DNA from 4 places in the Ancylobacter terrae genome. Region 1 is predicted to be linked to each of the others. Evidence: riboswitches for the same ligand, from Rfam matches in the RefSeq annotation. Region 1 holds a riboswitch; each other region holds the start of a gene.
The links. A riboswitch is a leader RNA that binds a small molecule or an ion and turns the genes downstream of it on or off. The one in region 1 is predicted to bind thiamine pyrophosphate.
Positions count from the first base shown of each region.

Region 2: it holds a riboswitch for thiamine pyrophosphate, as region 1 does, so the genes downstream of both, thiC (phosphomethylpyrimidine synthase ThiC) here and thiO (glycine oxidase ThiO) in region 1, are expected to answer to the same signal.
Region 3: it holds a riboswitch for thiamine pyrophosphate, as region 1 does, so the genes downstream of both, thiD (bifunctional hydroxymethylpyrimidine kinase/phosphomethylpyrimidine kinase) here and thiO (glycine oxidase ThiO) in region 1, are expected to answer to the same signal.
Region 4: it holds a riboswitch for thiamine pyrophosphate, as region 1 does, so the genes downstream of both, ACEUEL_RS13585 (ABC transporter substrate-binding protein) here and thiO (glycine oxidase ThiO) in region 1, are expected to answer to the same signal.

Region 1 is NZ_JBJGXH010000001.1:638,258-641,891, forward strand. Features, by position in the region: gene ACEUEL_RS02990 (MHYT domain-containing protein) at 1-2,147, shown strand, start outside; TPP riboswitch at 2,211-2,334, shown strand; gene thiO (glycine oxidase ThiO) at 2,369-3,415, shown strand; gene thiS (sulfur carrier protein ThiS) at 3,393-3,590, shown strand.
Region 2 is NZ_JBJGXH010000006.1:15,282-18,915, forward strand. Features, by position in the region: gene scpB (SMC-Scp complex subunit ScpB) at 1-536, shown strand, start outside; gene thiC (phosphomethylpyrimidine synthase ThiC) at 617-2,431, opposite strand; TPP riboswitch at 2,526-2,656, opposite strand; gene ACEUEL_RS21800 (ABC transporter ATP-binding protein) at 2,773-3,634, opposite strand, start outside.
Region 3 is NZ_JBJGXH010000001.1:1,010,007-1,013,640, forward strand. Features, by position in the region: gene ACEUEL_RS04845 (cytochrome b/b6 domain-containing protein) at 1-53, shown strand, start outside; gene ACEUEL_RS04850 (DMT family transporter) at 108-1,031, shown strand; gene ACEUEL_RS04855 (Lrp/AsnC ligand binding domain-containing protein) at 1,036-1,272, opposite strand; gene ACEUEL_RS04860 (hypothetical protein) at 1,427-1,765, shown strand; TPP riboswitch at 1,826-1,943, shown strand; gene thiD (bifunctional hydroxymethylpyrimidine kinase/phosphomethylpyrimidine kinase) at 2,004-2,855, shown strand; gene dgcA (N-acetyl-D-Glu racemase DgcA) at 3,068-3,634, opposite strand, start outside.
Region 4 is NZ_JBJGXH010000001.1:2,825,273-2,828,906, reverse strand. Features, by position in the region: gene clcA (H(+)/Cl(-) exchange transporter ClcA) at 1-389, opposite strand, end outside; gene ACEUEL_RS13585 (ABC transporter substrate-binding protein) at 632-1,600, opposite strand; TPP riboswitch at 1,685-1,803, opposite strand; gene ACEUEL_RS13580 (ABC transporter permease) at 1,846-2,598, opposite strand; gene ACEUEL_RS13575 (universal stress protein) at 2,742-3,575, shown strand.

The DNA of each region.
Region 1 (3,634 bases):
ATTTCGTCGCCATGCTGGCCTTCAAGGTCGGGTTGGCGATGAGTTACGATGCCGCCACCACCGTGCTGTCGCTGCTTCTGGCGCTTGCGGTATCGGGCGCCGCTCTCGCACTGGCCGATCGCTATCGCGCCAACCCGTGGCTTCGGCTGGCCTGTGGCGCCTTGCTCGGCCTCGGCGTGGCCGGCATGCACTATATCGGCATGCGCGCGGTCGAGATCGACGCGGTCACGTCCTATCACCCGGGCGGCGTGGTGTTCTCCGTCATGCTTGCCGTTCTGGCCGGCATGGCGGCGATGTGGCTGGTGAACCGCGAGGGGCTGCGTTACCGCCGCGCACTCGCGGGCGGCGTGCTGGGGCTGGGGGTTGCCGGCACGCATTACGCCGCCATGGCGGCGCTGACGCTGACGGCGGCGCCCGGCGCTCATGAGGTACTGAGCGAGCCGGTCGCCCGGTTCGACCGGACCGAACTGGCGATCGCGGTCGCCGCGATGACGTTCATCATCCTGTTCGTGGCGACGGTCGCGGTCATGTATGACCGGCGCTTTGCGGTGCTGGCCGCCCGCGAGGCCTCGGCCCTGCGCGCGAGCGAGGAGCGCTATCGCAATCTTTATCGGCGCACGCCGCTTCCCCTGCACTCTCTGGATGCGGGCGGCCGGATCGAACAGGTGAGCGACAGCTGGCTTGCGCTGCTCGGCTATGGGCGGGACGAGGTGGTCGGGCGCCCGCTGACGGATTTCATGACGCGCGAGTCGGCGCGCATGCGGGACGAGGTCCATTGGCCGACCCTGATGGAGACCGGCGAACTCACCGATGCGGAATATCGCCTCGTGACCCGCGAGGGGGCGGTGCTGGACTGCATGCTGTCCGCCACGGTGGAGCGGGACGCGGCGGGCCGGGTCGTGAAGTCGCATTGCGGCCTGATCGACGTCACCGCCCGGCGGCGGGCCGAGGAGGCGCTGCGGCAGGGCCAGAAGCTCGAGGCCGTGGGCCAGCTCACGGGCGGTATAGCCCATGATTTCAACAATCTGCTGGCCGTCATCCTGGGTAACCTGGAACTCGCGCGCAAACGGGCGAACGAGGATTCGCGCCTGCTCCGCATGCTCGACAACACCATCCAGGCGGCGCAGCGCGGCGTTGCCCTGACGCAGCGCATGCTGGCCTTCGCGCGCCGCCAGGACCTGAAGCCCGAACCGGTCAACGTGCCGGATCTCGTGCTCGGCATGGCCGATCTGCTGAGGCGATCGATCGGTCCGACGGTTCGGATCGAGACGCGCTTCCCGCTCGGCCTGCCCCGCGCGAATGTCGACGCGAACCAGCTCGAACTCGCCCTGCTCAACCTCGCGGTGAACGCGCGCGACGCCATGCCGGAGGGGGGCACGATCATCATCGAGGCCCGCGAGGAGCAGGTCGTTCCGGCCGGCGCGGTGCCGCAGGATGGCAGCGACCTGCCGCCGGGCGACTATTTCTGCCTGCGTGTGCGCGATACCGGCAGCGGCATGGACGAGGAGACGCTGGCGCGGGCGACGGAGCCGTTCTTCACCACCAAGGGGGTGGGAAAGGGGACCGGGCTCGGCCTCGCCATGGTGCACGGCCTCGCCGCGCAGTCCGGCGGGCGGCTGGTGCTGGCCAGTCGCCGCGGCGAGGGGACCACCGCCGACATCTGGCTTCCGATCGCCGCCGCACCGCCCGCCGCGGCGGTCTCGACCGAGCCGGAAATGGCGTCTCAGGTCGGCGAGCCGGGGCGGCTGGGGGTGCTGGTGGTCGACGACGATCCGCTCGTTCTCGGCGCCACCGCTGCCATGCTGGAGGATATCGGTTTCGCGGTGAGCGAAGCGTCCTCCGGCCGCCAGGCGCTCGATATGCTTGAAACGAAACGCGATTTCGACGTCGTGCTGACCGACCAGGCGATGCCGGGGATGACCGGGGTGCAACTCGTCGCGGCGATCCGGCAGCGATGGCCGCATCTCGCCGTGGTGCTCGGGACCGGCTATGCGGAACTGCCGGAGGGGGCGGATCCCGATCTCATGCGGCTCGGAAAACCCTTTGGCCGCGACGCTTTGGAGCGGGCGGTGAGGACGGCGTGCCAGCGTCGCCGGCGCGGGGCGACCAATGTGGTCAACCTGCCGCCGCGGCTGGGGAGCGGATAAGCAGAACCACGGACGATATGTTGTCGACACGGCGGTGACAGCGGGCCCGGGAGCCACTATATCAACGGCATCCGGGGGAGCCTCGACAGGAGGCTGAGAGGCCATCGGCGCGACGCGATCGCGGCATGGCGACCCTTCGAACCTGATCCAGCTCGGACTGGCGGAGGGAGGAATGCATGTCAGATCAACAGCTTGACCGAACCGGCGCAACGCCGAACGCGATGCGCGTGCGCATCATCGGCGCCGGCGTCGCCGGTCTCACCTGCGCCCACGCCTTTGCCCGCCGCGGGGCGCACGTCACCGTAATCGAACGCAATTCCGGCTCCGGCCGGGGCTGCTCCTGGTATGCCGGGGGCATGCTGGCGCCCTGGTGCGAGCGCGAGAGCGCCGAGCCGCTCATCGTCGAGCTGGGTCTCGAATCGCTCGACTACTGGCGGGACAGCGTGCCGGATGTGCCGACGAATGGCAGCCTGGTGCTGGCGCCGGCCCGCGATCTACCTGATCTCAAACGCTTTTCCCGCCGCACCTCGCATTTCGAGGCGATCGACGGCGCGCGCCTCGCGGCGCTGGAGCCGGACCTCGAGGGGCGGTTCGAGCAGGGGTTGTTCTTCCCCACCGAGGCGCATCTCGAGCCCCGCAAGGCGCTGGCGGCGCTCACCGAGAAGCTCGTTTCCGAGTATCGCGTCGACCTGCGCTACCTCACCGAGGCGGTGGATGGTCAGTGCAGTGAGGTGGACGATCAGTGCGGTCAGACCGATGCGAACGACGATGACGCCGACGTCATCGTCGACTGCCGCGGCCTCGCCGCGCGCGACACGCTGGCCGACCTGCGCGGGGTGAAGGGCGAGATGCTCGTGCTCTATTCGCGCGACATCCGGCTCTCCCGCCCGGTGCGCATGCTGCACCCGCGCATCCCGGTCTACATCGTGCCGCGCGGCGACGGGCATTTCATGATCGGGGCGACCTCGATCGAGAATGACGAGCGCGGCCGGGTCACCGGGCGCTCGCTGATGGAGCTCCTGTCGGCGACCTATGCGCTGCACCCGGCCTTCGGCGAGGCGGAGGTGGTGGAGATCGGCGCCGATGTGCGCCCGGCCTTCCCGGACAACCTGCCGCGCATCCGCCGGCGCGGCCGGACCATCCATGTGAACGGGCTCTACCGCCACGGCTTCCTCGCGGCGCCGGCGCTCGCCCGCCGCGCGGCGGCCGTGGCGTTCGACGGGGCGCATTTCCCGGAGGTGATGGATGAAGATCGTCGTGAATGGTGAGGACGCGCAGACGCGGGCGCCCACTCTCGCCGACCTCCTCGCCGAGCTCGGCTTCGAGGGCGCGGTGGTGGCTACCGCATTGAACGGAACCATGGTCCGCGCCCCGCGCCGGGCGCAGACGCCGATCGGCGAGGGGGATCGCATCGAGATCCTCGCGCCGATGCAGGGCGGGTGAGATGGGTGGCGAACGCCGCGTCGCGCCGGAGGATGCCGCTCGGG
Region 2 (3,634 bases), on a different contig from region 1:
GCAATCTCGACCTGCTGATCGACGACATCCGCGCCGAGCTGAAGGGCCGGCCCTATGAGCTGGTGGCGGTCGCCGGCGGCTGGCAGCACCGCACCCGCAAGGGCTTCGCCGAGGCGATCCGGGTCGCGACCGGGCAGGGCGGGCGGGATCCGCGGCCGCTGTCGAACGCCGATGCGCTGGTCCTGATGGGCATCGCCTGCCTGCAGCCGATCACCCGGGGCGAACTGGGGCGGTTCTTCGGCCGGGAGGTCAGCCGCGACACCGTCGGCCATCTGCGCCGGCTCGGCTTCATCGCCGCCGGCCCGCGCGCGCCGCAGCCGGGCGCCCCGCACACCTATGTGACGACGAAGGCGTTCCTCACCCATTACGGGCTCGACACGCTGCGCGACCTGCCGGACCTCGAGGCGCTGGAGGATGCCGGCCTGCTCGGCACGGACCGGCTGCTGGCGGGCGATATCCCGCCGGGGCTCCCGGTCGGAGAGGGGGATGACGAGGCCGATCGCGACGGGCTCGACGAGGGCGACGAGGACGGCTGAGCGCCGGGATGGGGCCGCGGGCCATGTGCCGGCCCGCGACCCCGTCGCGCCGTTCCGGGATGCCCCGAAACGATCGGCCGTCAGGCGTCCGGCCCGGGCGCCGGCGTCAGATAGAGCTGGCTGTGCTCGCGGAACTTGGCCGCCATCGCCGCCATCCCCTCCTTCTGCGCCTCGGCGCGGATGTCGTGCGAGATGCGCATCGAGCAGAATTTCGGCCCGCACATCGAGCAGAAATGCGCGACCTTGTGCGCCTCCTTCGGCAGCGTCTCGTCGTGGAAGGCGCGCGCGGTTTCCGGGTCGAGCGACAGGTTGAACTGGTCCTCCCAGCGGAATTCGAACCGCGCGCGCGAGAGCGCGTCGTCGCGGATCCGGGCGGCGGGGTGGCCCTTGGCGAGATCGGCGGCGTGGGCGGCGATCCGGTAGGTGATCACGCCGGTCTTGACGTCGTCGCGGTCGGGCAGGCCGAGATGCTCCTTCGGGGTGACGTAGCAGAGCATCGCCGTGCCGAACCAGCCGATCATCGCCGCGCCGATGCCGGAGGTGATGTGGTCGTAGCCCGGCGCGATGTCGGTGGTGAGCGGACCCAGCGTGTAGAACGGCGCCTCGCCGCAGACGGCCAGCTGCTTGTCCATATTGGCCTTGATCTTGTGCATCGGCACATGGCCGGGCCCTTCGATCATCACCTGGCAGTCTTTCGCCCAGGCGATCTTCGTCAGTTCGCCCAATGTCTCCAGCTCGGCGAACTGGGCGGCGTCATTGGCATCGGCGATCGAGCCGGGCCGCAGCCCGTCGCCCAGCGAGAACGAGACGTCATAGGCGCGGCAAATGTCGCAGATCTCCTCGAAATGCGTGTAGAGGAAGCTTTCGCGGTGATGGGCGAGGCACCACTTCGCCATGATCGAGCCGCCGCGCGAGACGATGCCGGTCACCCGCTCGACGGTGAGCGGGATATGGGCGAGCCGCACGCCGGCATGGATGGTGAAATAGTCGACGCCCTGCTCGGCCTGCTCGACCAGCGTGTCGCGGAACACCTCCCAGCTGAGCTCCTCGGCGATGCCGCCCACCTTCTCCAGCGCCTGATAGAGCGGCACGGTGCCGATCGGCACCGGCGCATTGCGCAGGATCCAGTCGCGGATGGTGTGGATGTTGCGCCCGGTCGAGAGGTCCATCACCGTGTCGGCGCCCCAGCGGATCGCCCACACCATCTTCTCCACCTCCTCGGCCATGGAGGAGGTGACGGCGGAATTGCCGATATTGGCGTTGATCTTGACGAGAAAGTTGCGCCCGATCGCCATCGGCTCGGCTTCCGGGTGGTTGATGTTGGCGGGAATGATCGCCCGCCCGCGCGCCACCTCCTCGCGCACGAAGTCCGGCGTGACGATATCGGGTATCGCCGCGCCGAAGTCCTCGCCGTCGCGGCCGGCGCCGGCGCGCCGCGTCTCGCGGCCGAGATTTTCGCGGATGGCGACGAATTCCATCTCCGGCGTGATGATGCCGGCGCGGGCATAGGCGAGCTGCGTCACCGCCCGTCCGCCGGTCGCCCGAAGCGGCCGGTGGCGTATCGGGAAGGGCGGGGTCGCCCGTTCGGCCGAGACGAAGCCGTTATCCTCCGGCTTCACCGCGCGCCCCGGCCCGGCCGCGACGTCGCCTCGCGCCGCGATCCATGCGGCGCGCAGGCGGGGCAGGCCCGCGTCGATGGCGATGCGGGCGGCCGGATCCGTGTAGGGGCCTGAGGCATCGTAGACGGTCACCGGCGGCTCGCCGGCGCTCGGATGCACGGCGATCTCGCGCATCGGCACGCGGATGTCGGGGTAGAGCTTGCCGGGTCGGAACACCTTGGTCGAGGCCGGCAGCGGGCCGGTGCTCACGGCAGGGGTGGAGGTATCGGTCGTCATGGGTCGAGGCTCCTCGCGAAACGCATGGAGACCCAGCTCTGACAGGAAGATGTTGGGAGGATTCCCCGCGCCATGGGGAATCCGGCCGCGCTCGCGCGACGCACCCGCACCGTCCCTACGCCAGTATGAACTGGATCAGGTTCAACGGGTCACTGCGCCGCAACGGCCCGAAGGCCGCACCCAGCAGTATCTCAGCCCCTTGCCGGGACCCCCCTGGTGAATGCGGCGAGGGTGCCGCCGTGCCGCCGGCCTGTCAATCGGGCGCGCCGCCCCCGGCGCCGGCGAGGGGAGAGCGAGCGGGCAGGTGGGAGCGGAGAGGGGCGCGCCTCGGCCGCGGCGGCTCAGAACAGCCAGAGCCGGTCTTTCGGGAAACCCACCCAATAGCGCTCCTGCGCGGGTGTGGCGGCGGCCCAGGCCCGGACGCGGACCCCCTCGCCGGCCAGCACATATTCCCAGCGCTCGCCGAGATAGAGCGCCGTCTCGACGGTGAGCGGCAGGGTGTTCGCCGCCGGCTCGGTGCCGAGCGCGACACGCTCGATGCGTATGACGGCCTTCACCGCCTCGCCGGGACGGCGGTCCGCCATCACCCGGCCCTCCAGCCGCTGGCCGGCGACCTCGATGACGCCGGTGTCGGCCTCGCGCGCGACGAGGCGGCCGGCGAGGTGGTTGTTGCTGCCCATGAAATCGGCCACCAGCGCCGAATTGGGCTGCTCGTAGACATCCTGCGGGCGGCCCTCCTGCTCCACCTCGCCGCCGCGCAGCAGCATGATGCGGTCGGCCACCGCCATCGCCTCGACCTGGTCGTGGGTGACGTAGAGCGCGCTGATGCGGGTCTGCAGGATCAGCTCGCGGATCCAGGCGCGGGCCTCCTCGCGCAGCTTGGCGTCGAGGTTGGAAAGCGGCTCGTCGAGCAGCAGCACCGAGGGGCGGTAGACCAGCGCGCGGGCGAGCGCGACGCGCTGCTGCTGGCCGCCGGAGAGCTGGTGCGGGTAGCGCGCGCCGAGCGCGGAGAGGCCGAGCCGTTCCAGCACCTCGCCGACCTTGGCCCTGGTCTCCGCCTCGCCCGCCTTGCGCAGCTTCAGGCCGTAGCCGACATTCGCGTCGACGGTCTTGTTCGGCCACAGCGCGTAGGACTGGAACACGAGGCCGAGGCCGCGCTTCTCCGGCGGCAGGGCGATCTGCCGGGCGCCGTCGAACACGACC
Region 3 (3,634 bases), 370 kb from region 1:
CCGGGGTGGTGTTCGGCGGTATCGCGCTGGCGGGCGGCGATCCGTTTCCCTGACGGGGTGCTGATCGCCCTTGCGGGCGGGGGTGCAATCATGCTCCTTGCCGCGCCATGAACGCGCTCAAGGGGATCGCGCTGCAGCTGTGCGCGACGTTCCTGTTCACCATCATGGCCGCCCTGGTCCGGGTCGTCTCGGTCGATGTCCCGACCGGGCAGGTGATGTTCGCGCGCTCCTTCTTCGCGCTGTTCCCGCTGATCGCGCTGCTGGCCTTCCGCGGCGAGATCAGCGCGGCGGTGCGCACGGCCAATCCGGTCGGCCACATCATCCGCGGGCTGGTCGGCGTCATCGGCATGGCCTGCAACTTCGTCGCGCTCGCCCGCATCCCCTTGGTCGACGCCACCGCGATCAGCTTCACCACGCCGCTGATCACCGTGGTGATGGCGGCGCTGCTGCTGCGCGAGGTGGTGCGGCCCTATCGGTGGATCGCGGTGATGCTCGGCCTCGCCGGCGTCGTCATCATGCTGTGGCCGCATCTGGCGCTCGGCTTCGGCGCGGATGTCGCCTCGACCTGGGGCGCGATCTACGGCCTGTGCGCGGCGATCTGCACGGCGGGCGCCATCGTGCAGGTGCGCCATCTGACCGCGACCGAGACCACGGCGGCGATCGTGTTCTATTTCCAGGCGCTGGCCTCGGTGGCGGCGCTGGGCACGGCGGCCTGGGGCTGGGTGGTGCCGGGGCCGGGCGCCTCGGCGCTGCTGCTCACCATCGGCTTTCTCGGCGGCGTCGGCCAGATCCTGCTCACGGAGAGCTACCGTTACGCGCCCGCCTCGGTGATCGCGCCCTTCACCTATTCGGCGATGCTTTGGTCGCTGGTGCTGGGCTTCGCGCTGTTCTCGGAGGTGCCCTCGCTCATCGTGCTGGTCGGCGCGGCCATCGTCATCGGCGCCGGCCTCTACATGATCTGGCACGAGCGCCACGAGGACGAGCAGCGTCGCCGCGAAGCCGAAGCGTCGGGCCCGCCGCCGGTGGCGTGAGCGTTCAGAACGCCTTGAAGGTGATCAGCGTCTGGGTGTCCTTGATGCCGGGCACGATCTGCACCTGCTGGTTCACGAAATGGCCGATATCGGTGCCTTCGGGCACGTAGAACTTGATCAGCAGGTCGAATTCCCCGGCGGTGGAGTAGATTTCCGAGGCGATCTCGGCATCGGCGATGGCGTTGGCGACCTCGTAGGAGCGGCCGAGTTCGCATTTGATCTGGACGAAGAAGGGAACCATTGCGCGACTTTCAAGGCTGGCTGACAGCGCAACAGGACCAGAATGAGGGTGACTACGCAAGGCGGCGGGATCCAGCGCGAGGATAGAAGGTGTGTGATTGACGAATTGCAATTTAAAGTTATATTTTACCTCCATCACGCCGGAGACGAGTGGCATGCCGCCGAAAATCGAGATAACGGGTAGTTCGTTCAAAGACGTTGGTACTGTCATCAAGTCGGCGGCACCAATAGATGTCCGGATAGACAACAGTGTTTTTGAGAGAATAGGTAAGTTCGTTCACATTCAGTCATCCGATCATTCCAATGTTCCACCGGATCTCTTGCAGGCGTTCTTTAGATCAGTCGAGCAGCAAAGAGCGAAATCTCAAGCGGATGTTAACCCAACTCATCTTGATAAGGCGGCGGAAGCTAGCGGCCTCAAAGCTTGGTTGATTGAGCATGGCGTCGATTTGGCGTCGTTTTTCGTAACTGTGCTGCAAGCTCTGTCGAAGTAGGGCTTTCACGCGATAACCCGCGGCTTGTCAGCGCCTTCCCCTTCCCCTATCAGCGAGCGCGACGAAACGTTGGGGTGCCCCGTAAAGGGGCTGAGAGGCGGCGTGTCCGTGAGGGCCGGGCCAACCCATCGAACCTGATCCGGATCATGCCGGCGGAGGGAACGAATCGTGCGGCGGCCGATGCGGGGACAGCCCCCGGCCGCACGGCGCGGCCCGTCCGTCGGCGAGGGAGAAGCCGATGACGACGCCGAATGCCGCGCCGACGCCGATTGCCGTCACCATCGCGGGGTCCGATTCCGGCGGCGGGGCGGGCATACAGGCCGACCTCAAGACCTTCTCGGCGCTCGGCGTCTATGGCGCCAGCGTCATCACCGCGCTGACCGCGCAGAACACGCTCGGCGTCAGCGGCATCCACGACGTGCCGGCGGACTTCATCGCCGCGCAGATGGACGCGGTATTCTCCGATCTCGCCGTCGGCGCGGTGAAGATCGGCATGCTCTCGCGCCCACAGGCGATCGAGACGGTCGCGGCCGGGCTTGTCCGCCACGGCCTGTCGACCATTGTGCTCGACCCGGTGATGGTCGCCGCCTCGGGCGACCGGCTGCTGGTGCCGGAGGCGATCGCGACGCTGCGCGAGGCGTTGCTGCCGCGCGCGCTGCTCATCACGCCGAACCTGCCGGAGGCGGCGGCGCTGCTCGACGAACCGGTGGCGCAGACGCCGGCCGAGGCGCGGGCGCAGGCCGAGCGGCTGATGGGCTTCGGCCCGCGCGCGGTGCTGGTCAAGGGCGGCCATGGCGAGGGGCCGGACAGTGTCGACGTGCTGGTCGACGCCGAGGGGGTCGTCGAACTCACGGCGCCGCGCATCGCCACGCGGAACACGCACGGCACCGGCTGCACGCTCTCCTCCGCCATCGCCGCGGGGCTGGCGCGCGGCATGGCCCTGCGCGCGGCGGTGGCGGCGGCGAAGGACTATCTCACCCGCGCCATCGGTGCCTCGGACCAGCTGACCATCGGGCGCGGCCACGGGCCGGTGCACCATTTCCACGCGCTGTGGAGCGCCGAACCGCGTTTCTGCCAGAGCGCGCGCTGATCAGCTAGCACGGAATGCCGACCGGATTACGCTCCGAGAGACTGCTTGGAAACTCGGTCCGTCATCCTGAGGAGCGCCGCAGGCGCGTCTCGAAGGAGGCTCCAGAGGGCTCCCGATCCTCCTGGACCATCCTTCGAGACGCCATTCCTGAACGGAATGGCTCCTCAGGATGACGGGAGCATTGTTTTCGATGCGCACTTTCGAGGGGCTGCTCAGCCCCACAGCTCCGGCCCGCCCGGCAGCACGGTCGAGCCCTGATAGGCGAGGCCGGGATCGCGGTCGCGGGCGAGCAGCAGCGGCCCGTCGAGATCGACCCAGCGCGCCTGCGGCGCCAGCAGCAGCGCCGGCGCCATCGACAGCGAGGTCGCGACCATGCAGCCGACCATGACGTCGAGCCCGGCCTCGCGTGCGGCGGCGACCAGCGCCAGCGCCTCGGTGAGCCCGCCGGTCTTGTCGAGCTTGACGTTGATGGCGTCGTAGCGGTCGACGAGGGCGGGTAGGCCGGCGCGGTCATGGGCGCTCTCGTCGGCGCAGACCGGCACCGGGCGCACGATATGGGCGAGCGCGCCGTCGTCCGCCGCCGGCAGCGGCTGCTCGACGAGCCTCACCCCGGCATGGGCGCAGGCGGCGAGGTTGGCGGCGAGGGTCTCCGCGGTCCAGCCCTCATTGGCGTCGACGACCAGTTCGGCGTCGGGCACGGCGGCACGGATGGCGAGGAGCCGCTCGGCATCGCCCGCCGCGCCGAGCTTGAGCTTGAGCAGGGGGCGGCCGGCCTGCGC
Region 4 (3,634 bases), 2.2 Mb from region 1:
ATCGAGGCGCCGATATGGATGGTCGGCCCCTCGCGCCCCAGCACCATGCCCGAGCCCAGCGACAGCAGGCCGCTGACGAACTTCACCGGCAGCACGAGGCGCCAGCGCACCACGCGCAGCCCCTCCATGGCGCCCTCGATCTCCGGCACGCCCGAGCCGCCCGCCTCCGGCGCGAAGCGGCGCACCAGCCAGAGCGAGGCGACGGCCATGCTCGCCCCGATCAGCGCGGAAGCCGCGTAGAGGGGCATTCCGGTCAGGCCGAGCGGGCCGGTGAGCTGCGCCGGCCAGAACCCGCTCAGCCAGACCACGCCGAGATGGAAGGCGACGCCGGCGAGCCCGACCAGCGCGCCGAGCACCACCGCGGCGGCGTGATAGACCCCGTTCCCCATGCGTCCCTCCCCAAGCGTCCCCCGCCGCTTGGGTAGCATCGCGGCGCCGGGCCCGGAAGTCGTGATTGCTGCGCTGCGGCGGATGACGGCGGTGTGGCGGCTGCCGGCGGGACGACGGGGAGGGAGGTTTCCGCCGCCCGCGATGACGTTGGGGGACCTTCAGGCGTCCGTCATCCCGGACGAGGCCGCCGGCCTCGATCCGGGACCGCTCGCCCCGTCATCCCGGCCGGTCCCGGCCTGTCTCAGGGCTGCGGCACGGCGGCGGGCAGCACCGGCGCGTAGGCCGAGACCGGCAGGGTCGTCTCGATCAGCCCGTGCTCCTTCATGAATGCGCCGAAGCGCTCGTAGCGGCCGGCGTCGAGCGCCGCCGGGGCGTGGGCGAAGCGGCGCAGCGTGTCGGTCCAGGCGGTGCGGTTCAGCTCGTCGTCGAGCGAGGGATTGGCCTTCACGAACACGCCCCACGCCTCCTGCGGGTGGTTGAGCACGTAGAGCGTCGCGCTCTCGACCGCCGCGAGGAAGCGCGGCAGCCGCGGATCGGCCACGAGGTCCTTGCGGGTGATGTAGATCAGCTCGTCGAAGGCTGGCACGCCGTGCTCCTCGGGGAAGAAGGCGGTGCCCTCCTTGCCCTCGAGCTTGAGCTGGGTGAGTTCGAAATTGCGATAGGCGCCGATGACCGCATCGACCTTGCCGGCGGCGAGCGCCGGGGTGAGGGCGAAATTGACGTTGACCAGGGTGACGTCGGACGGCGTCAGCCCGGCGCTCTTCAGCATGGTGCCGAGCAGCGCGTCCTCGAAGCCGGCCACCGAGAAGCCGATCGTCTTGCCCTTCAGGTCCGTGAGCGTCTTCACCGGCCCGTCCTTCAGCGCCACCAGCGCGGTGAGCGGCGTCGAGACCAGCGTGCCGAAGCGCACCAGCGGCAGGCCCTCCTTGACGCTGAGATAGAGGCTCGGCTGGTAGCTCACCGCCACCTCCGCCTGCCCGGCGGCGACGAGGCGCGGCGGCGCGGCGGGATCGGAGGGCGGCACCAGCGTTACGTCGAGGCCGACGGCGTCGAAGAAGCCCTTCTCCTTGGCCACGATCAGCGGCGCATGGTCGGGGTTCACGTACCAGTCGAGCAGCACGGTGAGCTTGTCGGCAGCGGCGGCCGGCGTGAGGGCCAGCGCCAGCGCGAGGCCGGCACCGGCGAGGGTCTTCAGCAGGGTGTTCGTCATCATGGATCTCCCGACACTGTGGAGATCCGGCGCATGAGCTTCTGGGGGATCATCCGGCGGCGGCCCGGATACCTCGATCCATCGGCCCCGCCTTCGCTCCGTCCCTTCGCCGGCATGACCCGGATCAGGTTCAAAGGGTCTGGCGGCTGCCATCTCAGCCCCTTGAACCCTGAACGGTTCGCGGGACACCCCTCGGACATCGGGGAGGCTAGCACCGCTGGCATGCCACGGCAACCGGCGCGGGCCTACCGCCCGACCGTCTCCGGCGCCCACGGCACCAGGCGCGCCATCAGCCGGTCGACCAGCGCGTAGAGGATCAGCGCCACGGCGACGAGGATGGTGAGCGCGGCGAACACCATGTCGGTCTGCATCCGGGCGTTGGCCTGCAGCATGAGGAAGCCGAGCCCGCCCGCCGAGCCGACCCATTCCCCGACGATCGCCCCGATCGGCGCCACCGCGGCGGCGACGCGCAGCCCGGTCGCAAGGCCGGGCAGGGCGGCGGGAATGCGGATGAAGCGCAACAGCCCGCTTTCGCTGGCGCCGTAGAGCCGGGCGAGGTCGACGAGCCCCTGGTCGGCCCGGGCGAGCCCGTCATGGAAGGCCGAGGCGACGGGGAAGAAGATGATCAGGCTCGCCATCACCACCTTGGAGGCGAGGCCGAAGCCGAACCAGATCACCAGCAGCGGCGCCACCGCGAAGACGGGCAGCGCCTGCGCCACCAGCAGCGTCGGCCGCAGCATCCGCCGCGCGGCGGGCGAATAGGCCATGGCGAGGGCGCAGGCGACCCCCAGCACGACGCCGCAGGCGAGGCCCGCCAGCATCTCGCCCAGCGTGATCAGCGCGTTCTGCGCCAGCACCTGCCTGTTGGCGATGAGCGCGCCGGCGATCCGGACCGGTCCCGGCAGGATATAGGCGGGCACGGCGAGGGCGCGCACGGCGAGTTCCCACGCGGCCAGCGGCAGCAGGGCGAGCAGCAGCGAACGGCCGAAGGAAATCATCGCGCATCCGAAGCCGTCCGGATCGACGGCACCTCTCTGGTGGACAATATATATCGACGGACGGCAAGCTTGACCCCGGTCAAGGCGGCGGTCACGTTCGGCTTATAAAAGGTTCCCCAAGGGAGCCATGCGGAGGAAACGCGATGATCAAGGACATTCTCGTACATCTCAAAGTGGGTGACGGCCCGGATGTGGCCGCCGATTACGCCGTCTCGGTGGCCTCGCGGCTCGGGGCGCATCTGACCGGCGTGGCGGTCAGCTACGAGATCGACATCCCCCATGTCTATACCGAGGCGTTCTCGACCGACTTCATCGAGACCCAGCGCGCCGAGAGCCGGCGCCTCGCCGCCCAGTCGGTGGCGCGCTTCGAGGAATCGCTGCGCGCGGTCGGCATCTCCGGCGAGGTGCGCACCATCGACGGCACGCTGGGCGGTGCCGCCGAGCAGATCGGGCTGATGGCGCGGCTCTACGACCTCATCGTGGTCGGCCAGCCGGACCCCGAGCGGATGGGCTCGGAGGAGGTGGTCGCCGAGGCGGTGCTGTTCGATTCCGGCCGGCCGGTGCTGCTGGTGCCGCTGAAGCAGGCCAAGCCCTTCTCCGCCGAGCGTATCCTGATCGCCTGGGACGGCGGGCGCGCCGCCGCCCGCGCGGTGGCCGAGGCCTGCCCGCTGCTGGAACATGCCAGCCTGGTCGAGGCGGCGGTGGTCGAGGCCGGCAAGGTGAAGAGCGACGAGGTGCCCGGGGCCGACCTCGCCCGCCATCTCGCCCGCCACGGCAAGCAGGTGGAACTGCGCCGGCTGGTGCCGGGCGGCGACGAAGGCATCGTCGACGTGTTCGTCAAGGAGATCGCCGCGCGCAACATCGACCTCATGGTGATGGGCGGCTACGGCCATTCGCGGCTGCGCGAATTCGTGCTCGGCGGCGTGACCCGCGACATGCTGGAGCGCATGCCGGTGCCGCTGTTGATGGCGCACTGACCCGCTCCCGGCCCCGGCGGCCGGGTGCTGCGACGCGGAGGCGGGCTCCGCCCCGCGCG